2 linked regions of the Cyanobium sp. PCC 7001 genome follow. Each later gene encodes a partner of the first gene's protein in a complex. Links are inferred from orthologs where the notes say so. Each region holds a gene or a part of one and is shown in the gene's direction. Other genes may lie near its edges. The genes, in order: hisH and hisF.

Evidence for each region.
Region 2: the proteins of hisH (region 1) and hisF are in contact, whole or in part, in a crystal structure (PDB 6RU0), measured with the Thermotoga maritima proteins. The link is inferred for Cyanobium sp. PCC 7001 from one-to-one orthologs. Residues at the interface, in WP_004080484.1 of Thermotoga maritima: Asn15, Arg18, Arg22, Arg117, Leu118, Pro119, His120, Met121, Gly122, Trp123, Asn124, Asn134, Gly135, Tyr136, Tyr138, Val140, Tyr158, Glu180, Lys181, Ser182, Ser183, Lys184, Ile185; in WP_004080486.1 of Thermotoga maritima: Met1, Leu2, Ala3, Arg5, Ser40, Glu41, Asp45, Glu46, Ala70, Glu71, Ile73, Asp74, Ile75, Pro76, Phe77, Asp98, Lys99, Ser122, Gln123, Glu161, Thr195, Leu196, Asn247, Arg249, Glu251.

Annotation. Positions count from the first base shown.
Region 1 is NZ_DS990556.1:1,168,059-1,179,497, forward strand. Bases 126-3,110 are described here. They hold hisH (imidazole glycerol phosphate synthase subunit HisH), read left to right. Parts: upstream 126-1,283; coding sequence 1,284-1,937; downstream 1,938-3,110. Other genes in these bases: trxA (thioredoxin), read left to right, coding at 126-206; CPCC7001_RS05695 (LOG family protein), read left to right, coding at 229-1,287; rsmD (16S rRNA (guanine(966)-N(2))-methyltransferase RsmD), read left to right, coding at 1,934-2,527; petG (cytochrome b6-f complex subunit V), read right to left, coding at 2,538-2,651; CPCC7001_RS05715 (cytochrome c), read left to right, coding at 2,845-3,110. In the rest of the region: more of trxA, read left to right, coding at 1-125; more of CPCC7001_RS05715, read left to right, coding at 3,111-3,222; CPCC7001_RS05720 (RNA methyltransferase), read left to right, coding at 3,219-3,986; CPCC7001_RS05725 (serine hydrolase), read left to right, coding at 4,071-5,072; CPCC7001_RS05730 (DUF3370 domain-containing protein), read left to right, coding at 5,069-6,505; bchI (magnesium chelatase ATPase subunit I), read left to right, coding at 6,502-7,590; crossover junction endodeoxyribonuclease RuvC, read left to right, coding at 7,607-8,089; CPCC7001_RS05745 (5-formyltetrahydrofolate cyclo-ligase), read left to right, coding at 8,089-8,721; CPCC7001_RS05750 (hypothetical protein), read left to right, coding at 8,818-8,985; CPCC7001_RS05755 (hypothetical protein), read left to right, coding at 9,012-9,527; CPCC7001_RS05760 (SufE family protein), read left to right, coding at 9,528-9,962; CPCC7001_RS05765 (homoserine dehydrogenase), read left to right, coding at 9,997-11,346. UniProt on the Escherichia coli protein: IGPS catalyzes the conversion of PRFAR and glutamine to IGP, AICAR and glutamate. The HisH subunit catalyzes the hydrolysis of glutamine to glutamate and ammonia as part of the synthesis of IGP and AICAR.
Region 2 is NZ_DS990556.1:1,307,603-1,319,002, reverse strand. What follows is about bases 8,455-11,400. They hold hisF (imidazole glycerol phosphate synthase subunit HisF), read left to right. Parts: upstream 8,455-9,489; coding sequence 9,490-10,311; downstream 10,312-11,400. Other genes in these bases: ubiE (bifunctional demethylmenaquinone methyltransferase/2-methoxy-6-polyprenyl-1,4-benzoquinol methylase UbiE), read left to right, coding at 10,739-11,400; CPCC7001_RS06425 (hypothetical protein), read left to right, coding at 10,423-10,752; CPCC7001_RS06435 (DUF2862 domain-containing protein), read right to left, coding at 9,184-9,399; chlG (chlorophyll synthase ChlG), read right to left, coding at 8,455-9,178. In the rest of the region: CPCC7001_RS06485 (sensor histidine kinase KdpD), read left to right, coding at 1-544; CPCC7001_RS06480 (response regulator transcription factor), read right to left, coding at 513-1,220; CPCC7001_RS06475 (ABC transporter permease), read left to right, coding at 1,391-2,215; CPCC7001_RS06470 (hypothetical protein), read left to right, coding at 2,297-2,578; tRNA (guanosine(18)-2'-O)-methyltransferase TrmH, read right to left, coding at 2,575-3,264; CPCC7001_RS14015 (FKBP-type peptidyl-prolyl cis-trans isomerase), read right to left, coding at 3,316-4,200; CPCC7001_RS06455 (MGMT family protein), read left to right, coding at 4,269-4,607; CPCC7001_RS06450 (16S rRNA (cytosine(967)-C(5))-methyltransferase), read left to right, coding at 4,600-5,982; CPCC7001_RS06445 (transglycosylase domain-containing protein), read right to left, coding at 5,983-8,103; more of chlG, read right to left, coding at 8,198-8,454.

The DNA of each region.
Region 1 (11,439 bases):
CGATCGTGGATGAAATCGCCAAGGAATTCGAGGGTCAGATCAAGGTCTTCAAGCTGAACACTGACGAAAACCCCAACGTCGCCAGTCAGTACGGAATCCGCAGCATTCCCACCCTGATGGTGTTCAAGGGCGGCCAGAAAGTGGACACCGTGGTCGGTGCCGTGCCCAAGACCACCCTCTCCGGAACCATCACCAAATACCTCTGAACCCCGTGCCGAGCCCGCGGCCGTGAGCGGCCTTCCCTCTCCCTGCAGCGCCGCTGAACGTGGTGGAGGCACCAGCCCCATTGATGCCCTCGCCGAAGCGATCGAAGGCCATCCCCAGCGTCGGCTGATCGACAGGGCCCTGGTGTCCCTGCTCTCCCTGTGCCGCCACGAGTCCGAACCCGAGGCCTGGCACATGGTGGAGGGCACCCTTGCCGACATCAGCGAGGCCCTCGATGTGTTCCGCCCTCAGCGGGACGTGCGCAAGGTGTCGGTGTTCGGCTCCGCCCGCACCACCGCCGACGACCCCAGCCATGCCCTGGCGCGGGAGCTGGCTGAGGAGGCGGTGGCGGCCGGCTTCGAGGTGATCACCGGCGCCGGCGGCGGCATCATGGAGGCCGCCAACCTCGGGGCCGGCTGCGAGCACAGCATCGGCCTGAACGTGGATCTGCCCTTCGAGCAGCATCCCAACCCCGTGGTGAGCAGCTGCAATGGCCGCTTGCTCCACTTCCGCTACTTTTTCACCCGCAAGCTGTTCTTCCTGCGGGAGAGCGATGCTCTGGTGGTGCTGCCCGGAGGCTTCGGCACCCTCGATGAACTGTTCGAGTCCCTCACCCTGATCCAGACGGGACGAACACCGCCGATGCCCCTGGTGCTGCTGGCGCCACCGGACGATCCCTTCTGGCTCAGCTGGCACGAGCACAGCCTGGCCACGATGCGCCAGCGCGGGCTGATTTCACCGGAGGATTCCTCCCTGCTGTTCCTCACCCAGAGTGCCCGCGAGGCCATGGAGCAGATCGGCCGCTTCTACCGCGTGTACCACGCTGCCGCCCTTCGGCAGGACCGGGTGGAGCTGCTGCTCAACCATGCGGTGCCCCCGCCGGCGCTGGATCAGCTCAACCGCGACTATGACGATCTGGTGGATCAGGGCGTGATCCAGGCCGCCGAAACCATCGACGAGCGCGGCTTCCTGCGGCCCTGCCTCCGCTTCCACTTCGACAAGCGCCGCATGGGCCGGCTCTACCAGCTCATCGACAGCCTCAACGGGCTGGACCTGCCGGACGCCATCCCCGCGCTGCGATGACCCGCATCGGTCTGATCGATTACGGCATGGGCAACCTGCATTCGGTGCAACGGGCCTTCGAGCGCCTCGGCGCCAGCCTGGTGCCGGTGCACGGGGCCGACGCCATGGAGACCTGCGACGCCCTGGTGCTGCCGGGCGTGGGTGCCTTCGACCCCGCCATGGAGCGCCTGGAGCACAGCGGCCTGGCCACCGCCATCCGGCGCTGGTGCGCGGCGGGGCGTCCCCTGCTGGGGATCTGCCTGGGCCTGCAGCTGCTGTTCGAGGGCAGCGACGAGGGCAGCGCCGCCGGCCTGGGGGTCATTCCCGGCCGGGTGAAGGCCCTGCCCCGCAAACCCGGCCACCCGATTCCCCACATGGGCTGGGAGCCCCTGGTGCCGGGGAGCCCGAGTCCGCTGCTGCCGGCGGACGCCCCCGAGGCCTGGGTCTATTTCGTGCACTCCTTTGCAGCCGTGCCTGCCGATCCGGCCTGCACCACGGCCCGGGTGGACTTCGCGGGTGAGCGGATCACCGCCGCGGTGTGGCAGGGCCGCATCGGAGCCTGCCAGTTCCACCCCGAAAAGTCGGCCCTGGCCGGCCAGGCGATGCTGCAGCGCTGGCTCCACTGGCTCACGGAGCAGGCGGGCAGGGGAGACGCGGCAGCGGAGCCATGACCCTGCGGCTGAGCGGCGGCCGCAAGCTCCAGAGTCCCCCCGGCGACAGGGCCAGGCCCACGGCATCCCGGGTGCGCCTGGCGGTGATGAACCTGCTGGCCCGTGAGCTGCGTGGCGCAGCCTGGCTGGATCTGTTCAGCGGCAGCGGCGTGATGGCCTGTGAGGCCCTGCAACGGGGAGCCCGCCGGGTGGTGGCGGTAGAACAGGATCCGCGCATCGCGGCGGTGGCCCGCCACAACCTTCATCTGGTTCAGACCGGCGAGGCGAACCGGAACGATGGAAGGCCGGCGCCCCAGGTGGAGCTCCACGGCGGCGAAGCCATCCGCTGGCTGCAGCGGGGTTGCCCCGGTGAGCCCTTCACGATCATCTATGCCGATCCGCCCTATGCCGCCGGGCTCTATGGCGACCTGGCCCGGGCGGTGGCGGCGGGGGGCTGGCTGGCTGAGGGCGGCTGCCTGGTGCTCGAGTGCGCCACAGCTGATTGTCCCGCCACGCCCGAGGGGTGGCGGGACAGGGACCGCCGCCGTTACGGCACCACCACGGTGATTCTTCTGGAGCCGGATACCGGGGGCAGCGCCCTGCAGAGCTGAAATCCGGGCTTCAGACGTCCAGCACGCTGCCGCGGCGGTACTGGTTCCAGGCCGCCACGAACAGGCCGAGCAGCGTCACCGGGATCAGACCGAGCACGATGCCGCAGAGCAGGGGTTCGATCATGGGAGCGCAGGGGAGGGCTTTCGCGCCACAATCTTCCCATGCCTGCCCACCGTTCTCCCGTACCGGGTCCCAGCGGATCGCGACCGCCGATCCAGCCTCCCCGCTCCAGGACGCTCCCTGGAGCGGTCGCTGGAGCAGGCTCGGGATCAGGCGATCAGAACCCCGTTCTGACCCACCAACCCCAGGCGTCGCGATGAACAGCCAGATCGTCCAACCCGCCATGCCCCGCGGCCTGGTGGCCGCCCTGGTGCTGGCGGCCGCCACCGCCTGCGTGGTGCTGGCTCTGCTGGTGCTGCCGGCAGCCCGCACCGATCCCTACACCCGCCAGACCCTGGAGCTGCGGGGGTCGGTGGAACATGGGGCCCGGCTGTTCCGGCTCAACTGCGCCGGCTGCCACGGCATCGCCGCCCAGGGGCTGGTGGGTCCCGATCTGCATGGGGTGTCCCAGCGCAAGAGCCAGCGCCAGCTCATCCAGCAGGTGGTGAGCGGCCGGACCCCGCCGATGCCTCGCTTCCAGCCCGAGCCCCAGGCCATGGCCGACCTGCTGGCCTACCTGAACGGACTGGTGTGAAGCCGCCCCTGGTGGTGGTGCTGGTGGAACCGGCGGGAGCCCTCAACGTGGGCAGCGTGGCCCGGCTCTGTGCCAACTTCGCGGTGCAGCAGCTCCGTCTGGTGTCCCCCCGCTGCGATCCGTTCGGGGAGGAGGCCCGCCGCATGGCCGTGCATGGGGCGTCCGTGCTCGATCAGGCCGCGCTCCATCCGGATCTGGCCTCCGCCGTGGCCGATTGCCACCGCGTGGTGGCCACCAGCGGCCGCCGCGACGGCGAACCCCTGCCACTGCAGGGCCCCGAGACCAGCCTGGCCTGGCTGTCCGGCGGCCCCTGCGATCAGACGGTGGCGCTGGTGTTCGGCCGCGAGGACCGGGGGCTGAGCAATGGGGAACTGCTCCAGGCCGGCCACCTGCTCACCCTGCCCACGGCCGCGGCCTACACCTCCCTGAACCTCTCCCATGCCGTGGCGCTGGCCCTGCACGCCTGGCATGGGCAGGTGCAGAGGACAGCACATGCCGCCGAACCACCTGAAGAGGTTCTCGAACCCTGCCGCCGCGGCGAGCTGGAGGCGCTGGTGGCTGACGCCGAAGCTCTCCTGCTGGAGGTGGGATTCCTCTATCCCCACACGGCCGATGCCCGCATGGCCAAGGTGCGGGCGCTGCTGCAGCGGGGCGGGATCAGCAGCGGCGAGGTCGCCCTGCTGCGCGGCATGGTGCGCCAGTTGCGCTGGGCCAGCCGTCAGGGCGCCAACCCCCCCGGCTGCAGCCCGGCAGCTCCCTCCTAGCGTCGTGACCTTCGCCGCCTGCCTCCATTGACTGCTGGCCGCCCACCCGAGCCCCCGCGCACCGGCTGGGGCCACCCGCTGCGGTTGCTGCTGCGTCTCACCGTGATGGGCATCGGGCTGGGGGTGCTGGCGGGCACGGGGCTCAAGCTGCTGGCTCCCCACCTGGCCACCGGCGCGGTGGATGCTCCGAAGCTCGACCCCGGCAACCAGGCTTCGGCCAGCACCCTGGATCCGGGGCGTTTCGAGCCGAAGAAGAAGCTCACCGCCCTGAGCGAGTCCTGGGCCCGCCTGGCGGCTGCCCAGCAGGGGCTTCAGGCCAGCGGCTTCCTGCTGGTGCTGGATGACGGTCGCTATGCCGAACTGCAGGCCGATCAGGCCCTGCCCGCCGCCAGCTCGATCAAGACCCCCATCCTGCTGGCGGGCCTGGAGGATGTGGACGCGGGCAAGATCCGCTGGAACGAGCCCCTGCCCCTCACCAAGGAGGTGGTGGGGGGTGGCGCCGGCTGGATGGCCAGCAGGCCGGTGGGCACCCGCTTCCCCTTCTTCGAATCGGCCACCGAGATGATCCGGGTGAGCGACAACAGCGCCACCAACCTCCTGATCAAGCGTCTGGGGGGCAAGGAGAAGCTCAACGCCCGCTTCCAGGCCCTGGGACTGCCGGCCACGGTGATCAACAACTGGCTGCCGGATCTCGAGGGCACCAACACCACCAGCGCCCGCGACCTGGCCAAGTCGATCGCCCTGGTGGACACCGGCGAGACACTGAGTCCGCGGGCTCGGGATCTGTTTCGCGAGATCATGGGCACCTCCCGCACCAACACCCTGATCCCGCTCGGACTGCTTCAGGGCCTGGGCAAGGACGCCGCAGACCCGGACAGCGAACTGCTGAGCTTCGGCGTCACCGTGTACAACAAGACCGGCGACATCGGCATCGCCTACTCCGACGCCGCCCTGATCCATCTCCCCACCGGCCAGCGGGCCGTGGCCGCCTTCATGGTGAAGGGGCCGTTCAACGACCCGCGCTCCGCCGAGCTGATCCGCTCGATGGCCGCCGAAACCGCCAAAACCCTCGTGGGCCGCCGATGATCTCCCCGCTCCGTCTCCTGCTCTCCACGGCCACCGGCGTGGTCGCCGCCACGGGCCTGGTGCTGCCCACGGGGGCGGCACCAGCGGCGGCCCCGGCGGCTCCGGCTCCGGCGCCCCCCATGCTCCGCTCCCAGACGGTGGCCCCCCTCCCCGGCGGCCTGGACACCGTGCTGGTGGTGAACGACAACAATCCGGAGCTGATCACGGGGCCGGGGATCCTGCTCTCCACCTTCCCCGGCCGGGGCCGCGGCGTGCCCGAGGCCCATCTGGATGTGCCCCTCAGCGGCAGCTTCGATCTGTTCAGCCACCACGTGTATGCCGGCAAGCCGGACACCCTCGACTCCACCCTGTGGCTGGCGGTGGTGGCCCAGCCGCGGGGGCCGAAGCCGGTGACCCTGCGCCTGCTCGGAGGCTCCACCGCCCTGTCGCAGTCGCTCGATCCGGCCATGGCGGGCGCCCCGTTCCTGCCCCTGCCGCCCCTGCTGGAGGAAACCACCACCCCGGCCTACGCCGGACCGGGCAGCCGGGTGGCGGGCGAACTGCTGGCCCGCCGGCGCAGCCCTGAACTGGCGCGCGAATGGACCCTCGCCCCGGACCAGCCGAGCACCCTGGTGGTGCTGCCCTTGCCGGTGCGGGGGCTCGATCCCCTGCTGAACGGCCGCAACCTGCAGATGCGCCTGCTCAGCAGCGGTCCGGTGAGCCTGGCCACCCTGGCCGCCTTCGGACCCAACGATGCCCCGCCCCCGGCCGACACCTGGGCCCGCCTGCTGGACGGAGGGCTCAGTCCGAAGGAGCACACGCCCACGCCGCGGGGGGCCAGCGGCCGGATCATCTACTCCAGGGTCAGCGGCGTGCAGGTGGGCAGCGTCTGGAGGGGCACGATCACCGCCCCGGACAAGGCCTGGCTGCCGGCCAGCGCCGCGCCGATCTCCTGGCCGATCGCCTCGCTCGAGCGCGGCACCCTGGGCACCGGCCAGGTGCAGACCGCCGAACTGAAGGCCTTCTATCCCGGCACCGCCTGGGCCGCCCACGGCAACTACGGGGTCGAGTATGACCTCACCATCCCGCTGCGCAACACCGGCACCACTCCCGTGCAGCTGCAGCTTGCCCTGGAGTCGCCCATCAAGGGCGATCAGCCCCAGGGCGGACTGCGCTTCAACACCACCCCCGCCAAGGCCGTGATGTTCCGGGGGCCGGTGGAGGTGAGCGGCCTGGATGGCCCCGGCGGACGGACCAGCGGCCGCCGCCGCTTCCATCTGGTGCAGCGGGCCGGCGATCCAGGGCCGGCCCTGGGCACCGTGAGCCTGGCGCCGGGCGCCCACCGCAGCCTGCGGGTGCGGCTCATCTACCCGGCCGACGCCACCCCGCCCCAGGTGCTCAGCCTGTTGCCTGTGAAACAATCCCCTCCGACCCCAGCCAGCCGCCAACCGTGACGCAAGCCCGCAAGCGCCGGGTCTTCCCCTTCACCGCGATCGTGGGGCAGGAGGAGATGAAGCTGGCCCTGCTGCTGAATGTCATCGATCCCCGCATCGGCGGGGTGATGATCATGGGCGACCGGGGCACGGGCAAGAGCACCACGATCCGCGCCCTGGCCGATCTTCTTCCCGAGATCCCCGTGGTCGCGGGCGATCCCTACAACAGCTCCCCCGACGATCCGGATCTGCAGAGCGCCGAGGTGCGCCAGCGGGCCGAGCAGGGGGAACAGCTGCCGGTGGAGCAGCGCCAGGTGCCGATGGTGGACCTGCCCCTGGGCGCCACCGAAGACCGCCTCTGCGGCACCATCGACATCGAGAAGGCCCTCAGCGAGGGGGTGCGCGCCTTCGAGCCCGGTCTGCTGGCCAAGGCCAACCGCGGCCTGCTCTACGTGGATGAGGTGAACCTGCTGGACGACCACCTGGTGGACGTGCTGCTGGATTCGGCCGCCTCGGGCTGGAACACGGTGGAGCGGGAGGGCGTGAGCGTGCGGCACCCGGCCCGTTTCGTGCTGATCGGCTCGGGCAACCCCGAAGAGGGGGAGCTGCGGCCCCAGCTGCTGGATCGCTTCGGCATGAGCGTGGAGGTGCGCACCGTGCGCGATCCCGAACTGCGGGTGCAGGTGGTGGACCAGCGCACCGCCTTCGACAACGATCCCGACGGCTTCAACGCCGCGGTGCAGACCACACAGGACACCCTGCAGGCCCGGGTGGTGGAGGCCCAGAACCGCCTGCCCCAGGTGCAGATCGACGACGACCTGCGCATCCGCATCTCCGCCGTGTGCGGTGAGCTCGACGTGGACGGCCTGCGCGGCGACATCGTGACCAACCGGGCCGCCCGCGCCCTGGCCGCCTTCGAGGGCCGCACCGAGGTGACCGAAGACGACGTGGCCCGGGTGGCCGCCTGCTGCCTGCGCCACCGCCTGCGCAAGGATCCCCTGGAACAGATCGACTCCGGCGAGCGGGTGGTGAAGGTGTTCTGCAAGGTGTTCGACCGCCCCGACGCCAGCGACCGGAGCCAGTTCGAACTGGCCCTGGTGGCCTAGGGACGGGCCCGGCCCGGTGCGCATCCTCGGCATCGATCCGGGCCTGGCCCGGGTGGGTTACGGCGTGATCGAGGTGCAGGAGCAGCCGGGAGCCACGGCCCAGCCCCAGCAACTGCTCGACTGCGGCATCCTCCGCACCGATGCCGGCCGCAGCGAGGGAGAGCGGATGGTGGAGATCGCCGCCGACCTGCGGGTGCTGCTGCGGCGCTGGCAGCCCCAGCTGGCGGTGGTGGAGAAGTTCTTCTTCTACCGCTCCAGCACCACCATCGCCGTGGTGCAGGCACGGGGCGTGGTGATCATGACCCTGGCCCGCTTCCAGGTGCCGGTGATGGAGCTGCCGCCGATGCAGATCAAGCAGGCCCTCACCGGCAACGGCCATGCCGAGAAGGCCGAAGTGCTCGAGGCCGTGATGCGGGAGCTGGCGCTCGAAGCCCCTCCACGACCGGACGATGCCGCCGATGCCCTCGCAGCCGCCCTCACGGGCTGGTTCCAGCGGTGATGCCCCATCCCGAGTCCCCGTCTGCCTCTGCGGCCCGGAAGCGTCAGCTGCGGCGGCAGTTCCGTGAACGGCGCCGCAGCCTGCTGCCGGCCTGCGCCGGGGCACTCGCGGAGGTGCTGGCCGCCCAGGTGCCCGCTCTGCTGGCGGCGGCAGCGCCACGCGATCCCACCCAGCCAGCAGAGAGCGGCTGGCTGGGCCTGTACTGGCCCCTGCCGGGCGAGCCCGATCTGCGGCCGGTGCTGCAGGGGTCAGCAGCCTGCCGCGGCCGTCTGGCCCTGCCGGCGATCGCAGCCGGCCGCCTGCACTATCGCCCCTGGCAACCGGGCACCGAGCTGCAGGCCGATGCCTGTGGCATTCCAGCTCCCCCGGCCGCCGCCGGCGATCTGGCCGCCTCCGACCTGCGGCTGATCCTGGTGCCGGCGCTGGCCGTCGACCGGCGCGGCATCCGCCTCGGCTATGGCGGTGGCTGGTACGACCGGCTGCGCAGCGACCCCGACTGGCGACGGGTGGAGGCCCTGGCGGTGCTGCCCCAGGGCTGCGTGGTCGATCGGCTGCCGCAGGAGCCCTGGGACATCCCGATGGATGGGTGGATCAGCGAGGCAGGCCTCACCCGGCTGTGTCGCGAACCTTGACAAAGCCGCAACAGGACTGGGACTGGCCATGAACCTCTGCGAAGATCGCCCCATTGCTCATTTCGCCCCGTGACGATGACCGCCGGATCCCTGTCCATGGCGAGCTCCTCGCCAGCCGGGGCGCCCAGCGCCGCCGAGCGGGTTCTGGCCTCGGAGCTGGCGGGTCGCAGCGACAGCCACGACGCCCTGTCGATGATGGTCACCTCCATGCTGCGGATGGTGCAGGCCGGCAAAACGCGCGAGAGTCGCTGGAAAGACTCCTGAGCCCTGTCCTGAATCCCCGGCGAACCATGGTCCTGCCCTCGCTTCTCTCCGCCCGGGGCCTGAGCCCTCTGGTCGCGGCCGCTGCCCTTGGTTTCACCGTGGCTGGGCCGTCGCCGGTGTGGGGCCACGCCATCGAGAGCAGTCTCGAGAGGATCACGGCCCTCAACGACGAGCTGATGCTGGAGAGCCGCTTCAGCAACGGCGAACCCGCCGATGACGCCGTGGTGCGGCTGCTTCCCCCAGGCGGAGAGCCGATCGAGGTGGGCCGCACCGATGCCAGCGGCCGCATCCGTTTCAGCCTGCCCAGCCCGGCCGCCAAGGACTGGGAGGTGCAGGTGGACCGCGGGCCCGGCCACCGCGACTATCTGGAGCTGAACGAAACCGGCAGCGCCGCCCCCAGCCTGGGCCTGCGCCCGGCAGCGCCGGTGCGGACAGCGATCAGCAACCCTGGGCTGGTGAACGATCCCTGGGTCCTCCTGGCGGGCCTCACCCTCATCGGCGGGGGCGCAGCAGGCATGCTGGCGCTGCGTCGCCGTTTCTGAATGGCCGAGCCCAAACCGGGGGCCACGGGCAGCCCCGCCCTGGACAGCATCGTGGCGCGCCTGGCCGGCACCTCCGATCCCAGGCGCCGGTACGAATACGTGCTGTGGCTGGCCAAGAAGCTCGAACCCCTGCCGGAGGAATTCCGCACCGACACCTTCAAGGTGAAGGGGTGCGTGTCCCAGGTGTACGTGGTGGGCGAGCTGCAGGATGGCCACCTGCACTGGCGGGGCGACTCGGACGCCGCCATCACCAAGGGCCTGCTGGCCCTGCTGATCGAGGGTCTGGAGGGCCTCACCCCCGAACAGGCCGCGGCCATCGATCCCGCCTTCATCGCCGCCACCGGGCTGCAGGGCAGCCTCACGCCGTCGCGGGCCAACGGCTTCCTCAACATCATGGCGATGATGCAGGCCCAGGCCAGAGCCCTGGCGGCCTGATTTCTAGGATCCTGCCATTGCGGGGCACCACAGCATGACCATCGGCATCGGCCTGCTCGGACTGGGCACAGTGGGCGCCGGTGTGGCGAGCATTCTGGCCAGCCCTGAAGGCCGCCATCCCCTGGTGGCCGCCCTGCGGCTCCAGCGGGTGGCGGTGCGGGATCTGACCCGCTCCCGGCCGCTGGCGCCGCCGGCCGAGCTGCTCACCACCGATCCCGAGGCGGTGGTCGATGACCCGGCCGTGGACATTGTGGTGGAGGTGATGGGCGGCCTCGAGCCAGCCCGCACCCTGATCCTGCGGGCGATCGCCGCGGGCAAGCCCGTGGTCACGGCCAACAAGGCCGTGATCGCCCGCCATGGCGAGGAGATCGCCGCCGCAGCCGCCGCACAGGGGGTCTACGTGCTGATCGAGGCCGCCGTGGGCGGCGGCATCCCGATCATCGAGCCGCTGAAGCAGTCCCTGGGCAGCAACCGGATCCAGCGGGTGAGCGGGATCATCAACGGCACCACCAACTACATCCTCAGCCGCATGGCCGCCGAGGGCGCCGCCTACGCCGATGTGCTGGCCGATGCCCAGCGGCTGGGCTACGCCGAGGCCGATCCCGCCGCCGACGTGCAGGGCGGTGACGCCGCCGACAAGATCGCCATCCTCACCCGCCTGGCCTACGGCGGCACCGTGCCCCGCAGTGCCATTCCCACCGAAGGCATCGACCAGCTCGAGGCCCGCGATGTGGCCTATGCCGACCGTCTGGGCTTCGTGGTGAAGCTGCTGGCCGTGGCCCAGCTGATGGAGGCCGACGGCTCAGACGCCAGCAGCGACCATCCCCTCCTGGACGTGCGGGTGCATCCCACCCTGGTGCCCAGCACCCACCCCCTGGCCGGGGTGAACGGGGTGAACAACGCGATCCTGGTGGAAGGCGACCCCGTGGGCCAGGTGATGTTCTACGGCCCGGGGGCCGGGGCCGGCCCCACCGCCTCGGCCGTGGTGGCGGACATCCTCAACATCGCCGGTATCCGGCAGGCCACGGGGGGATCCGGCGGAGGCCTCGATCCCCTGCTGGCGGCCGGCAGCTGGCGCACCTGCGCGCTGGTGGAGGGATCCCTCACCACCCACCGCAACTACGTGCGGCTCAGGACGCGGGACGAGGCGGGGGTGATCGGCAAGATCGGCACCTGCTTCGGCGACGCCGGCGTGTCGATCCGATCGATCGTGCAGTTCGCGGCCCACGACTTCGCGGCCCAGGACAAGGACGGCGGCAATGCGGATGCCGAGATCGTGGTGGTCACCCATGAGGTGCTGGAGGCCGACTTCCGCCGGGCCCTGGCCAGGATCGAAGCCCTGCCCGAAGTGGAGTCGGTGGCGGCCTGCCTGCGCACCCTCTGAACCCGAGCCGGGGCAGTGGACTGATCGGCGTGATCAGCGGCTCCGATCGTTCACCCCTGGCGCCTCGGCACCTCCAGGGGCCACAGTGGAGAG
Region 2 (11,400 bases), 140 kb from region 1 along the record:
GGCGCGTCAGGATTCCGGCCGCCTCAGCCTGCGGCGCCAGCCCCTGCAGGCCGATGACGTGCTTCTGGCCTTGTACGAGCGCATGGCCGCGACTGCCCAGGGCCGGCTGCGGCTGGCCCCCAGCGACGACCACCCGGCCCACGAGGCGCCCCTGCTCGCCTGGGGGGATCCCGACCGTCTGCAGCAATGCCTCACCGCCCTGGTGGACAACGCTCTGCGCTACAGCCCGGCCACCGCTCCGGTGACTGTGGGGGCCAGATCCGCTGCCGACGGCGGCCTGCAGTTCTGGGTGCGGGACCAAGGCCCCGGCGTGATCCCCGATGAGCGCCAGCTCATCTTCGAGCGGTTCGTGCGTGGCTCGGCCGGCCTGCGGGCCGAGCAGCGCGGCAGCGGCATCGGCCTCGCCGTGGCGAAGCTGCTGATGGAGGCGATGGGCGGCCGTGTGGGGGTGGTGGACGCGCCGGACGGTGGAGCAGAGTTCCAGCTGTGGCTGCCGGCGGCCCCGCGGGAGCTCAGGAGCGTGGCTCGCCCTCCCGCAGCATGAAGCCCACGCCACGCACCGTCTGGATCAAGGTGGTGGACCCCGGCGGCTCCAGCTTGCGCCGCAGCGAGCGGATGTAGACATCCAGCACGTTGTCGTCGCCCACCCAGGTTTCGCCCCACACCGCCTTGAGAATGTCGGCGCGGCGTTGCACCTGCTTCGGGTGCTCCAGCAGCAGCTTCAGCAGTTCGTATTCCGTGTTGGTGAGCGTCACCACGGCCCCCGCCCGGCTCACCTCGTGGCGTGCCGGTACCATCTCCAGATCCGCCAGGCTCAGCACCTGCAGGGCCGGCTCCTGGGTCTGTTCGGCGCCACGGCGCCGCAGCCGTGCCCGTACCCGCGCCAGCAGCTCCTCGATGGAGAAGGGCTTGGTGAGGTAATCGTCGGCGCCGGCATCGAGGGCCGCCACCCGCTCCTGCACATCGTCGCGGGCCGTCACCATCAGCACCTGGGTGGTGTCGCCGGTGGACCGCAGGCGGCGGCAGATCTCCACGCCGCTGAAATCGGGCAGGCTCCAGTCGAGCAGCAGCAGCTCCCAGCCACCGGCCCGCACCCGCTGCAGGGCCTGCTGTCCGGTGCTCGCCTCCTCGCAGCTGTAGCCCTCCAGCTCCAGTTCGGTGCGCAGGAAGCGGCGCAGCTCCGGGTCGTCATCCACGATCAGCAGGCGGGGGCCGGACAAGGCGGGGATGGAGCGCTTGGGGCCTCGGCAGTCTGGGCCAGGTTTTCACGGGCTGGCGACCCTGGCCTCTGGTGCTCCCCAGCGTTGCCCTTGGCCTGCGGCGGTTGAATGGGGCCTGCTGCCCCGCCCCGGTGCTTCTCCGCTGGCGACCCACCACCCTCTCCGCGCGCATGGCCCGCTGGGGGCTGCTGATCGTGCTCGCCTACGGGCTGGTGGCCGTGCTCACGCCACTGCTGGTTCAGGCCGGCTGGCTGCCCGATCCCAATGCAGGCCTGCAGAACCCCATCTACGCCCCACCCTCGCCCCAGCACTGGTGCGGCACCGACCGCCTCGGCCGCGACGTGTGCGTGCGCACCCTGGCCGCCAGTGGCGTGGCCCTGCAGGTGGTGCTGCTCGCCCTGGTGGTGGCTCTGGTGGTGGGTGTGCCCCTCGGCATGGTGAGCGGCTACCTGGGCGGCTGGGTGGACCGGCTGCTGGTGCTGCTGATGGACACCCTCTACACCCTGCCGGTGCTGCTGCTCTCGGTGGTGCTGGCCTTCCTGCTGGGCCGTGGTCTGCCCAATGCCGCCGCCGCCCTCTGCGTGGTGTACATCCCCCAGTACTTCCGGGTGGTGCGCAACCAGACGGCCCAGGTGAAGGCCGAGCTCTACGTGGAGGCGGCCCGCTCCCTTGGCGCCAGTGCCTTCTGGATCCTGCGTTTCTATCTCTTCCGCAACGTGATCACCTCGGTGCCGGTGCTGCTCACCCTCAATGCCGCCGATGCTGTGCTGGTGCTCGGGGGGCTGGGCTTCCTCGGCCTGGGCCTGCCGGAAACCATCCCCGAGTGGGGCGGCGATCTGCAGCAGGCCCTCACCGCCCTGCCCACCGGCATCTGGTGGACGGCCCTCTACCCGGGCCTGGCCATGTTCGTGCTGGTGCTGGGCCTCTCCTTCCTCGGGGAGGGTCTGGAGAGCTGGCTGAGCGGCGAGGGGCAGGCCGGGCGCGCCGCCCGTTGAAGCGCCGGGGCTGTTCAAGCGCGGCGCTCGCTGACGCGCCACACTGATCTGGAGTGCGCAGGCCCGATCGCGGCCCTGGCCATGCCCTGGTGGTTGGATCTGGTGTTGCTGGTGTTGGCGGTGGTGCTCTGGTTCACCGGCAGCGCCGATCGCGACGACGTGTGGAGCCTGTTCCAGCGCATGCTCGCCGTGGTGGCCGTGGCGGTGGTGCTGCTGGGCGGCCGCCAGATCCCCCTGGAGCTCGTGGCCCTGGCTGTGGCGCTGTGGCTGCCGAGCGCCAGCAGCCGCAGACTGGCCAGCCACGAGCTGGACGGCCTCAGCGACGGTACTCCCCCGTTTCCGCCGGGCCGCGGCCGCCCCTAGCAGCGCATCCGGATCGAGCGGGGCAGGGCTTCGGTGATCGCCCCCTCCCCATCCAGCTCCGGGTAGGGCCTGCCCTCCCGCTGGCACCAGGCCGCCACCTCCGGATAGGCCCACTCGAACAGCAGCGCCCGGTAGCGCTCCGGCGCCAGCCCCTCGCCGGCGCTGGGCACCGTGCCGGCGGCCTGGCGCTGCCGCAGGGCCTCGAACAGCAGGGTGGCGGTGGCCACGCTCACGTTGAGCGACTGCACCATGCCGCTCATGGGAATCACGATGGCCTGGTCCACCAGGCCGGCGCATTCCGGGCTGAGGCCCCACTTCTCGGCTCCCAGCACGAAGGCGGTGGGGCCGGTGAAATCGCAGCTGCGGTAGTCCACCGCCTCGGCGCTGAGGTGCGTGCCGTAGAGGCGGAACCCCTGCTCCCTGAGGCTCTGCAGCGCGGCCGCCGCGCTGGGGTGGCGATGCAGCGGCACCCACTTCTGGCTGCCCTGGGCCGTGCTGTTGAACGTGGGCAGCCGCCCCTTCAGGCACACCGCATGGGCCTCCAGCACCCCCACCGCATCGCAGCTGCGCAGGATCGCCGAGAGGTTGTGGGGCTTCTCCACGTGCTCCAGCAGCACCGTGAGGTCGGCCATGCGGCGGTTGAGCACCGCCTGCAGGCGCTCGAAGCGGCGGGGCAGCAGCGGCATCGGGGCAACGGCGTTCAGACCAGTGTGCGGAACGCTGTTCCGTGCCTGGGATCAGAGCGCCACGCTGCCACGGCCCAGCTTGTTCACGTTGGCCAGGGCGATTTCCAGATCCGGGATGCGGTCCTTGTTCAGGTCGGCCTGGAGCAATCCGTTGCGGAAGCGCAGCAACCCCGGCTTGCCCTTGAACTTGCGCTTGCCGATCCAGCGGAACTTCTGATTGCCCGCCTTGAAGGGGTTGGCGTCGATGGCACGCAGATCCACCTTGTCGCCTTGCTTGGCGGAGAAGTCGAGGATCACGTCGCGGTTGCCCTGCCCGGGCAGGGAGTCCGTCACATTCTTGTAGATGAAGCGATCTTTACGTTTGCCGCCGATCAGCCGGTCTGCTCCCTGAAGGCCGATGAGCTTGTCGTTCTTATCCAGGCCGATGATCAGATCCACCCTGGGGCCACCCGTCATCCGGTCCTTGGTGTCGTACCCGATCAACGTCTGATTGACACCGTTCAGCAGCGCCTCCTCGCTGGGGATGCCCAGCTTCTTCACGTTGAGGCGGAAGTCGGCGAGGCGGAACACCGAAGCGGTTGGCTCACCCGGAGACTGCTTGGCCACCAGCTGCACGGTGAACTCGAGCGTGGCGTTGCCGGGGATGAAGGGCGCGCGGCCATTGGGGCCATAGGCCAGCTCCGGGGGGATGCGGAGCTTGAGCACGCTGCCGAGCCGCTTGTTGGCCAGGGCCTGATCCCAGCCGGGGATCACCTGGCCGCTGCCGAGAACGAACTGGAAGAAATTGCGGGTGGCCCGATAGTTCTTGAAGTCGTAGTTGCCGTCAAAGCGCAGACCGTTGGTCAGAAAGCCTTCATAAAACACGGCAACACGGTCGCCGGGCCTCACCAGCGCGCCCTTGTCGGCCTTGCGCAACACCTGCACAGTCACTGCCATGCCGATTCCCTCTTCCGTAGCTTCGCTCTCATCCAACCTAGGGGTCGCCTCAGGCCCCTGCATGGAGGATGACCGAATCGTTTGATGCCCGGGTGTACGCCAAGGTGGCCGGGATTCCGTACGGCCGCCTCGCCACCTACGGCCACATCGCCGAGGCGATCGGCGCCTACGGCTGCGCCCGCCAGGTGGGCTGGGCCCTGCGCCGCCTTCCCCTGCCCTCGGCGGTGCCCTGGCACCGGGTGGTGAACGCCCGCGGCCAGATCAGCTTCACCCCCAGCCGGGAGGGCAGCGACTGGATGCAGCGGCAGCTGCTGCTGGCCGAGGGCATCCCGGTGGATGCCGAGGGCAAGCTGCCACTGGGGCGCTATCTGTGGGTGCCGCCCCTGGACCCGCCGCCGCTTGGTTGATTCCGCCTCCGCCGATGCGTCCTCGGTTCCGGTGTCGTCCGCTCCGGCGCCGGCCACTGGTCTGGCGCCACGGCTGCTCGCCTGGGAGGTGCTGCTGGCGGTGGGCGGCGGCGCCTACGCCGATGTGGCACTGGAGCGGGCCCTGCAGCGCAGCGCCCTCGAGGGGCCCGACCGGGCCCTGGCCACCGAGCTGGCCTACGGCGCCATCCGCCAGCGGCGGCTGCTCGACGCCTGGCTCGACGCCCTCGGCCGGGTGAGCAGCCAGCGCCAGCCGCCGCGGCTGCGCTGGCTGCTCCATCTCGGGCTCTACCAGATCCTCTTCAGCACGCGGGTGCCGGCCGCCGCCGCCGTGAGCACCACGGTGGAACTGGCCAAGCGCGGCGGCCTGGCCCGCCTGGCTCCAGTGGCCAACGGCCTGCTGCGGCAGGCCCTGCGCCGGCACGCTTCGCCCGCCGCTCCCCCCTGGGAGGGCCTCACCCTGCCGAGCGATGCGGCCGGCAGCCTGGGCCTGCGCCAGTCCCTGCCGGACTGGCTGGCCGCGCTGCTGCTCCAGTGGCTGCCGCCGGAGCGGGCCGAGGCCTTCGCCAGTGCCGCCAACCAGCCTCCCGCCCTCGACCTGCGGGTGAACCCGCTGCGCTGCAGCCGCGACAGCCTGCTGGCCGCCTTCGCCGCGGCCGGCATCGATGCCGCGGCCCTGCCCCACAGCCCCCATGCCCTCACGCTCGAAGGGCGGGTGGGGGATCTGCGCCGCCTGCCGGGCTTCCGGGAGGGGCACTGGAGCGTGCAGGACCGCAACGCCCAGCGGGTGGTGCCCCTGCTCCATCCCCGGCCAGGCGAGCGCCTGCTGGATGCCTGCGCCGCCCCCGGCGGCAAGTGCACCCAGATGGCCGAGTGCCTCGGCGGTGATGGGGAGGTGTGGGCGGTGGATCGCTCCGCAGCCAGGCTGCAGCGGCTGGAGCGCAATGCGGCCCGGCTGGGGCTGAATGGCGTGAACACCCTGGCCGCCGATGCCGCTGCCCTGGCGGAGCTGCGGCCCGAATGGCTCGGCCAGTTCGATGGAATCCTGGTGGATGCCCCCTGCTCAGGGCTCGGCACCCTGGCCCGCCATGCCGATGCCCGCTGGCGGTTGCAGCCCGGCGCGATCGCGGAGCTGGCGGCCCTGCAGCGCCGGCTGCTGGAGGGTCTGCTGCCGCTGCTGCGGCCGGGAGGTCGGCTCGTGTACGCCACCTGCACGGTGCACCCGCAGGAAAACGGCGCGGTGGTGGAGGCGCTGCTCGCTGCCCATCCCGGCTGGCGGGGGCTGGAGCAGTGGCAGGCCTGGCCCGAGCCGGCCGGTGGGGATGGTTTTTTTGCCGCCCTGCTGCAGGCGCCCTGATCAGGGTGGCGCCGGTGCCGCGGGCGCAGGAGGCGGCGGCGGTGGTGGAGCCGGCGGCGGCGGTGGGGGCGCCGGAGGAGGAGCGGGCGCTGGGGCCGGCGTGCTGCCGGGGCCCCGTGGGCGGGCAGCCGGATCCACGCCCACGCGCGGGGTCGATGGGGCGTCGGGGGGCTCGGGTTGCTCGGCGGGCGGGGCCACGGGCTCGGCCGGACCCGGCGGCGCCGTGCTGTCCTCCACCGGCGGCCTGTCTTCGGTGGTGGGCTCCGGGTTCGACGGCTGGCTGCGGCTGGGGGCGGGTTTGGCCGGCCTGGTGGGCTTGGCCGGCTTCCAGCTGCCGCTGAGGCTGGGCTTGGGGGGGAACTGCAGCACCGGCAGGTCCTTGGTGATGGCGGCCATGAAGCGCCGCCAGGCATAGGTGGCCACCACGCTGGTGCTCTTGGTCTCGCGGCTGTTGTCGTAGCCGAGCCACACCCCGGTGGTGAGCTGGGGAATCGAGCCGATGAACCAGAGGTCGCGGCCTCCTTCCGACGTGCCTGTCTTGCCGGCCACGGGCCGGTTGCCGAGGGCCGCGCCACCGCCCGTTCCGCCCCGCACCACCTGCTCCAGCATCCAGGTCATGCCATCGGCGATGTCGCTGTCCACGGCCCGGCGGCCCTGGTCGCCGTCGCTGCGGCGGCTCCAGAGCAGTTCGCCGTCGGGGCCCAGGATCTCCTCGAAGGGGGTGGGCTTCACGTACACACCTCTGTTGGTGATGGCCGCATAGGCCGCGGTCATGTCGAGCACGGTCTGCTCCTCGGCGCCCAGGGCCAGGGGGTAGAACTTGCCGAGCGGGCCGGTGATGCCCAGGCTGCGCGCCGTGGCGATCACCTTGTCGAATCCCAGCTCCTGCAGCAGAGACACCGCCACCACGTTGAGCGAGTTCTGCAGGGCCCGCACCATGGTGACGGTGCCGTAGTAGCGGTTGCCGAAGTTCTTGGGGCAGTAGCCGGCGAAGCAGCGGGCCTTGTCCACCACCCGCCGCTCCGGCAGCATCCCCTCCTTCAGGGCCGTGAGGTAGACGAACAGTTTGAAGGTGGAGCCCGGTGATCGCAGGGCCTGGGTGGCACGGTTGAACTGGCTCGCCTCGTAGTCCTTGCCCCCCACCAGCGCCCGCACCAGCCCGGTGCCAGGCTCCATCGCCACCAGGGCGCCTTCCATGCTGCCCGGGGCGGAGGCGTTGATCGTCTTCTGGGCCTCGGCCTGCCAGGCCAGATTGACGCTGCTGCGCACCGTGACGCCGCCCACCTCCAGCTGCTCGGGGGTGAGGACGTCAGCCAGCTCCTGCTGCACCCAGCTGCTGAAATAGGGCGCCCGGCTCACCCAGTACTTGGGCTCGGCCGGTCTGAGCCCCAGGGGCGCACCATCGGCTTCCAGCCGCTCGGCCTCGCTGATGTAGCCGGACTCCTGCATGCGGCGCAGCACGATCGCGCGGCGTTCCAGGGCCAGCTCGGGGTTCACCAGCGGCGAATAGATCGAGGGGGCCGGCGGCAGGCCGGCGATCAGGGCCGCCTCCGGCAGGGTCAGCTGGTTGGGGTTCTTGGAGTAGTAGATCCAGGCCGCATCCGCCACTCCGTAGGCGCTGGAGCCCAGATACACCAGGTTCAGATACTCGGTGAGGATCTGGCGCTTGGTGAGCTGGCGCTCGAGCTTGCCCGCCAGGGCCGCCTCCTTCACCTTGCGCACCAGGGTGCGGTCCTGGCTGAGGAACACGGTGCGGGCCAGCTGCTGGGTGATCGTGCTGGCGCCCTCCTCCACCGAGCCCTGGGAGATGTTGCGGATCAGGGCCCGGGCGATGCCCAGCGGGTCGATGCCGTCGTGCTGGTAGAAGCGCCGGTCTTCGGCGGCGATGAAGGCCTGCTCCACCAGGGGCGGGATCGAGCTGGCCGAGAGCTTCTCGCGGGACACGGGGCCCACTTTGTGCACCACCTGGCCGTCGGCCGAGAGGATGGTGAGGGTGCCGGGCCGGTTGTAGTGGTTGATGCCCCGGGCATCGGGCAGCATGCTGTCGAAGCTGCCCACCACCACCGACTGCCCCACCGCCACGCCGCTGCCGAGCAGGGCAGCCGCCACCCCGGTGAACACCAGCCGGCGTTTGCCGCCACCGGGGCTGCCGCTTGAGCGGCGGCCACTGGGGCGACCGCTGGACGCGGCTCTGGTGGGGGCAGTGCTGCTCACATCACGCCACCAGGGCGCTGTGGCCGATCGCCAGGGCCGTCACCAGCATGCCGAGCACGAGGAAGGGCTGGGCGCTGGCCTGGTACTTCACATCGAACGCCACCGGATCGCGCAGCAGCCAGATGTCCTGGAAGGTGATCTGGGGCACGATCAGCAGCACCAGCAGCACGGCAGCGAAATGCTGCCCGATGGCGATCAGCACCGCAACCATCGCCAGCTGGAACAGGTCGATCATGCCGGCGCTGATCCAGCTGGCCTTCTCGATGCCGAACACCACCGGCAGGCTCTGCAACCCCAGGGCCCGATCGCCCTCCACGCTCTTGAAGTCGTTCACCACCGCAATCCCCAGACCCGCCAGGGAGTAGGCCAGCGTGAGCAGGGCGGTGGCCCAGGTGAGCTGGCCGAACAGGGCCTGACCCGCCCACCAGGGCAGGGCGATGTAGCTGGCCCCGAGGGCGTAGTTGCCCAGCCAGCCGTTCTGCTTGAGCTTCAGAGGTGGGGCGGAGTAGATGAAGCTCACGAAGGAGCCGCCCAGGGCCAGCACCAGCAGCACCGGCTGTTCATGGCCGGCCCAGCGGTCGAGGCCGTAGGCCACGGCCAGACCCGCCAGCAACAGCACCCAGATCTGGGCCTTCACCTGACCCAGCGGAATCGCTCCGGAGGGGATCGGGCGGTAGGGCTCGTTGATCGCGTCGATCTCGCGGTCGTAGTAGTCGTTGATCGTCTGGGTGTAGCCCGCCAGCAGCGGCCCGCTCATCAGCATGCAGGCGACCGAGGCCCCCACGTTGGGAAGGGTCCAGCTGAACTGGCCCGAGGCGGCGGCGCCGCACAGCACCCCCCAGATCAGGGGAATCCAGGTGACCGGCTTCATCAGCTGCAGCCGAATCTTCCAGATGCTGGACGTGCCCGCGGCTCCCTTCATGCCCAGCAGCTGGCGAGCTGCCGAGCCGCTGCTCACCGCGGGGTCGGGGCTGTCGGTCAAGGGGCTCAGGCGAGGGTGATTTCGTCGTCGAAGAACCAGGCGCTCTGGCCGGCGCCCAGCTCCACCACCACACCGATGCCCTGGCCGTCCACGGTGCGGAAGCCGGTGACGGTGCCGGTGGGATCGCTCTGGAGGGCCTCCACCAGATCGGCCGGAATGCGATCACGCACGCGCAGCACGCGCACCTTGGAACCCACGTTGATCGTGGCAGCCTGGGCCATGGCCGTCGCGACGGAAAAGTGGCGCAACCTTAACAGTGCTCCTTAACCGTGTTGCCCAACAGCGCCGGCGCCGCCTCCTACCCTGATCCCATGGTGGCCAAGCGCATCATCCCCTGCCTCGATGTGGCCGACGGCCGGGTGGTGAAGGGGGTCAACTTCGTGGGCCTGCGGGATGCCGGGGACCCCGTGGAGCTGGGCTGCCGCTACAGCGCCGCCGGCGCCGATGAGCTGGTGTTTCTCGACATCGCCGCCAGCCACCAGGGCCGGGCCACCCTGGTGGATCTGGTGCGGCGCACCGCCGAGGCCGTGACCATCCCCTTCACCGTGGGGGGGGGCATCGTGAGCGTGGAGGGGATCACCGAGCTGCTGCGCGCCGGCGCCGACAAGGTGAGCCTCAACTCCTCGGCGGTGCGGGATCCGGAGCTGGTGAGCCGGGGCGCCGACCGCTTCGGATCCCAGTGCATCGTGGTGGCGATCGATGCACGCCGTCGTACCCAGCCTGCCGGCGCCGTGGATCAGCCCGCCGGCCCTGTCTGGGATGTGTATGTGAAGGGTGGGCGTGAGAACACCGGACTCGATGCGGTGGCCTGGGCCCGCCGGGTGGTGGAGCTGGGCGCCGGGGAGATCCTGCTCACCTCGATGGATGGCGATGGCACCCAGGCGGGCTACGACCTCGCCCTCACCCGCGCGGTGGCCGATGCCGTGCCCGTGCCGGTGATCGCCTCCGGCGGCGCGGGCTGCATCGACCACATCGCTGCCGCCCTCAGCCAGGAGCCCGGTGGCGGCGCCGCCTCGGCCGCCCTGCTGGCCTCCCTGCTCCACGACGGCGTGCTGAGCGTGGAGGCGATCAAGATCGACCTGCTGGCGCGGGGCCTGCCGATCCGGCCGCTGGAGAGAGTGGGTCTCGACTGACCTGCCGTGCCGGGGCATTCGGACCGGAGTCCTTCACGTTCCGTCATAACGAGTCGTTACCGTAGAGGTGGGTCCTCCGGTTGCAGGACTGTCCCCGGATCGGTCACCGCGTTGAACGTCTTCCATTCCCTGCCTCCCACCCTGGCCCGGGGCCTGGCCCTGCTGATGGTGTTTGCCGTGGTGGCGCTGGTGGCCTGGGCCCTGCAGCTCATGCAGGCCGCCAACGACCGGCAGGAGTTCTCCCTGATGCTGGCCGGCTGCATGGTGTGCTCGGCGGCCGTGGGCCTCGCCACCGTGATGGTGATCACCTTCACGGCGCCGGTGCGCTTGCAGGTGATGGCTCCGGAGGCCATGCCCAGGGGGGGCGTGAGTCTCGATGCGGTGTCGCTGCCTGAGATGCTGCCCGATTCGCTCGTGCTCCCCTGGGATGGGCAGCTTTAGGCCGGGCGATCCGCGCCAGGTTCAGGACCTCTTCGAGCAGATCGCCCCGCGCTACGACCTTCTCAACGACCTGCTCAGCCTGGGGCAGCACCGCCTCTGGAAGCGCCAGGCCATCGCCTGGCTGCGGCCGCGGCCGGGACAGATCCTGCTGGACCTCTGCTGCGGCACCGGCGATCTGGCCCTGGTGATGGCGGCCGCGGTCAGGCCGGGTGGCCGCGTGATCGGCCTCGACGCCGCCGCTGCGCCCCTGCGCCTGGCGGCCGCGAGGGCGGCTCTCCAGCCCTGGCTGCCGCTCCAGTGGCTGCAGGCCGATGCCCTCGCCACCGGCCTCGATGCCGGGATGGCCCACGGGGTGACGATGGCCTACGGCCTGCGCAACCTCGCCGATCCGGGGGCCGGCCTGGCCGAGGTGCTGCGCCTGCTGCGGCCCGGGGGGCGCGCCGCCGTGCTCGATTTCAACCGCGCTGATGCCACCAAGCTGCAGGGCCGGATCACCGCCCGGGTGCAGCGCCTCTGCCTGCGGGGCGTGGTGGTGCCGGCCGCCACCCTGGCGGGGCTGCGGGAGCACTACGCCTACCTGGAGGCCAGCCTGGAGCGCTTCCCCACGGGTGCGGCCCTGGTGGAGCAGGCGCTGGAGCTGGGGTTCCG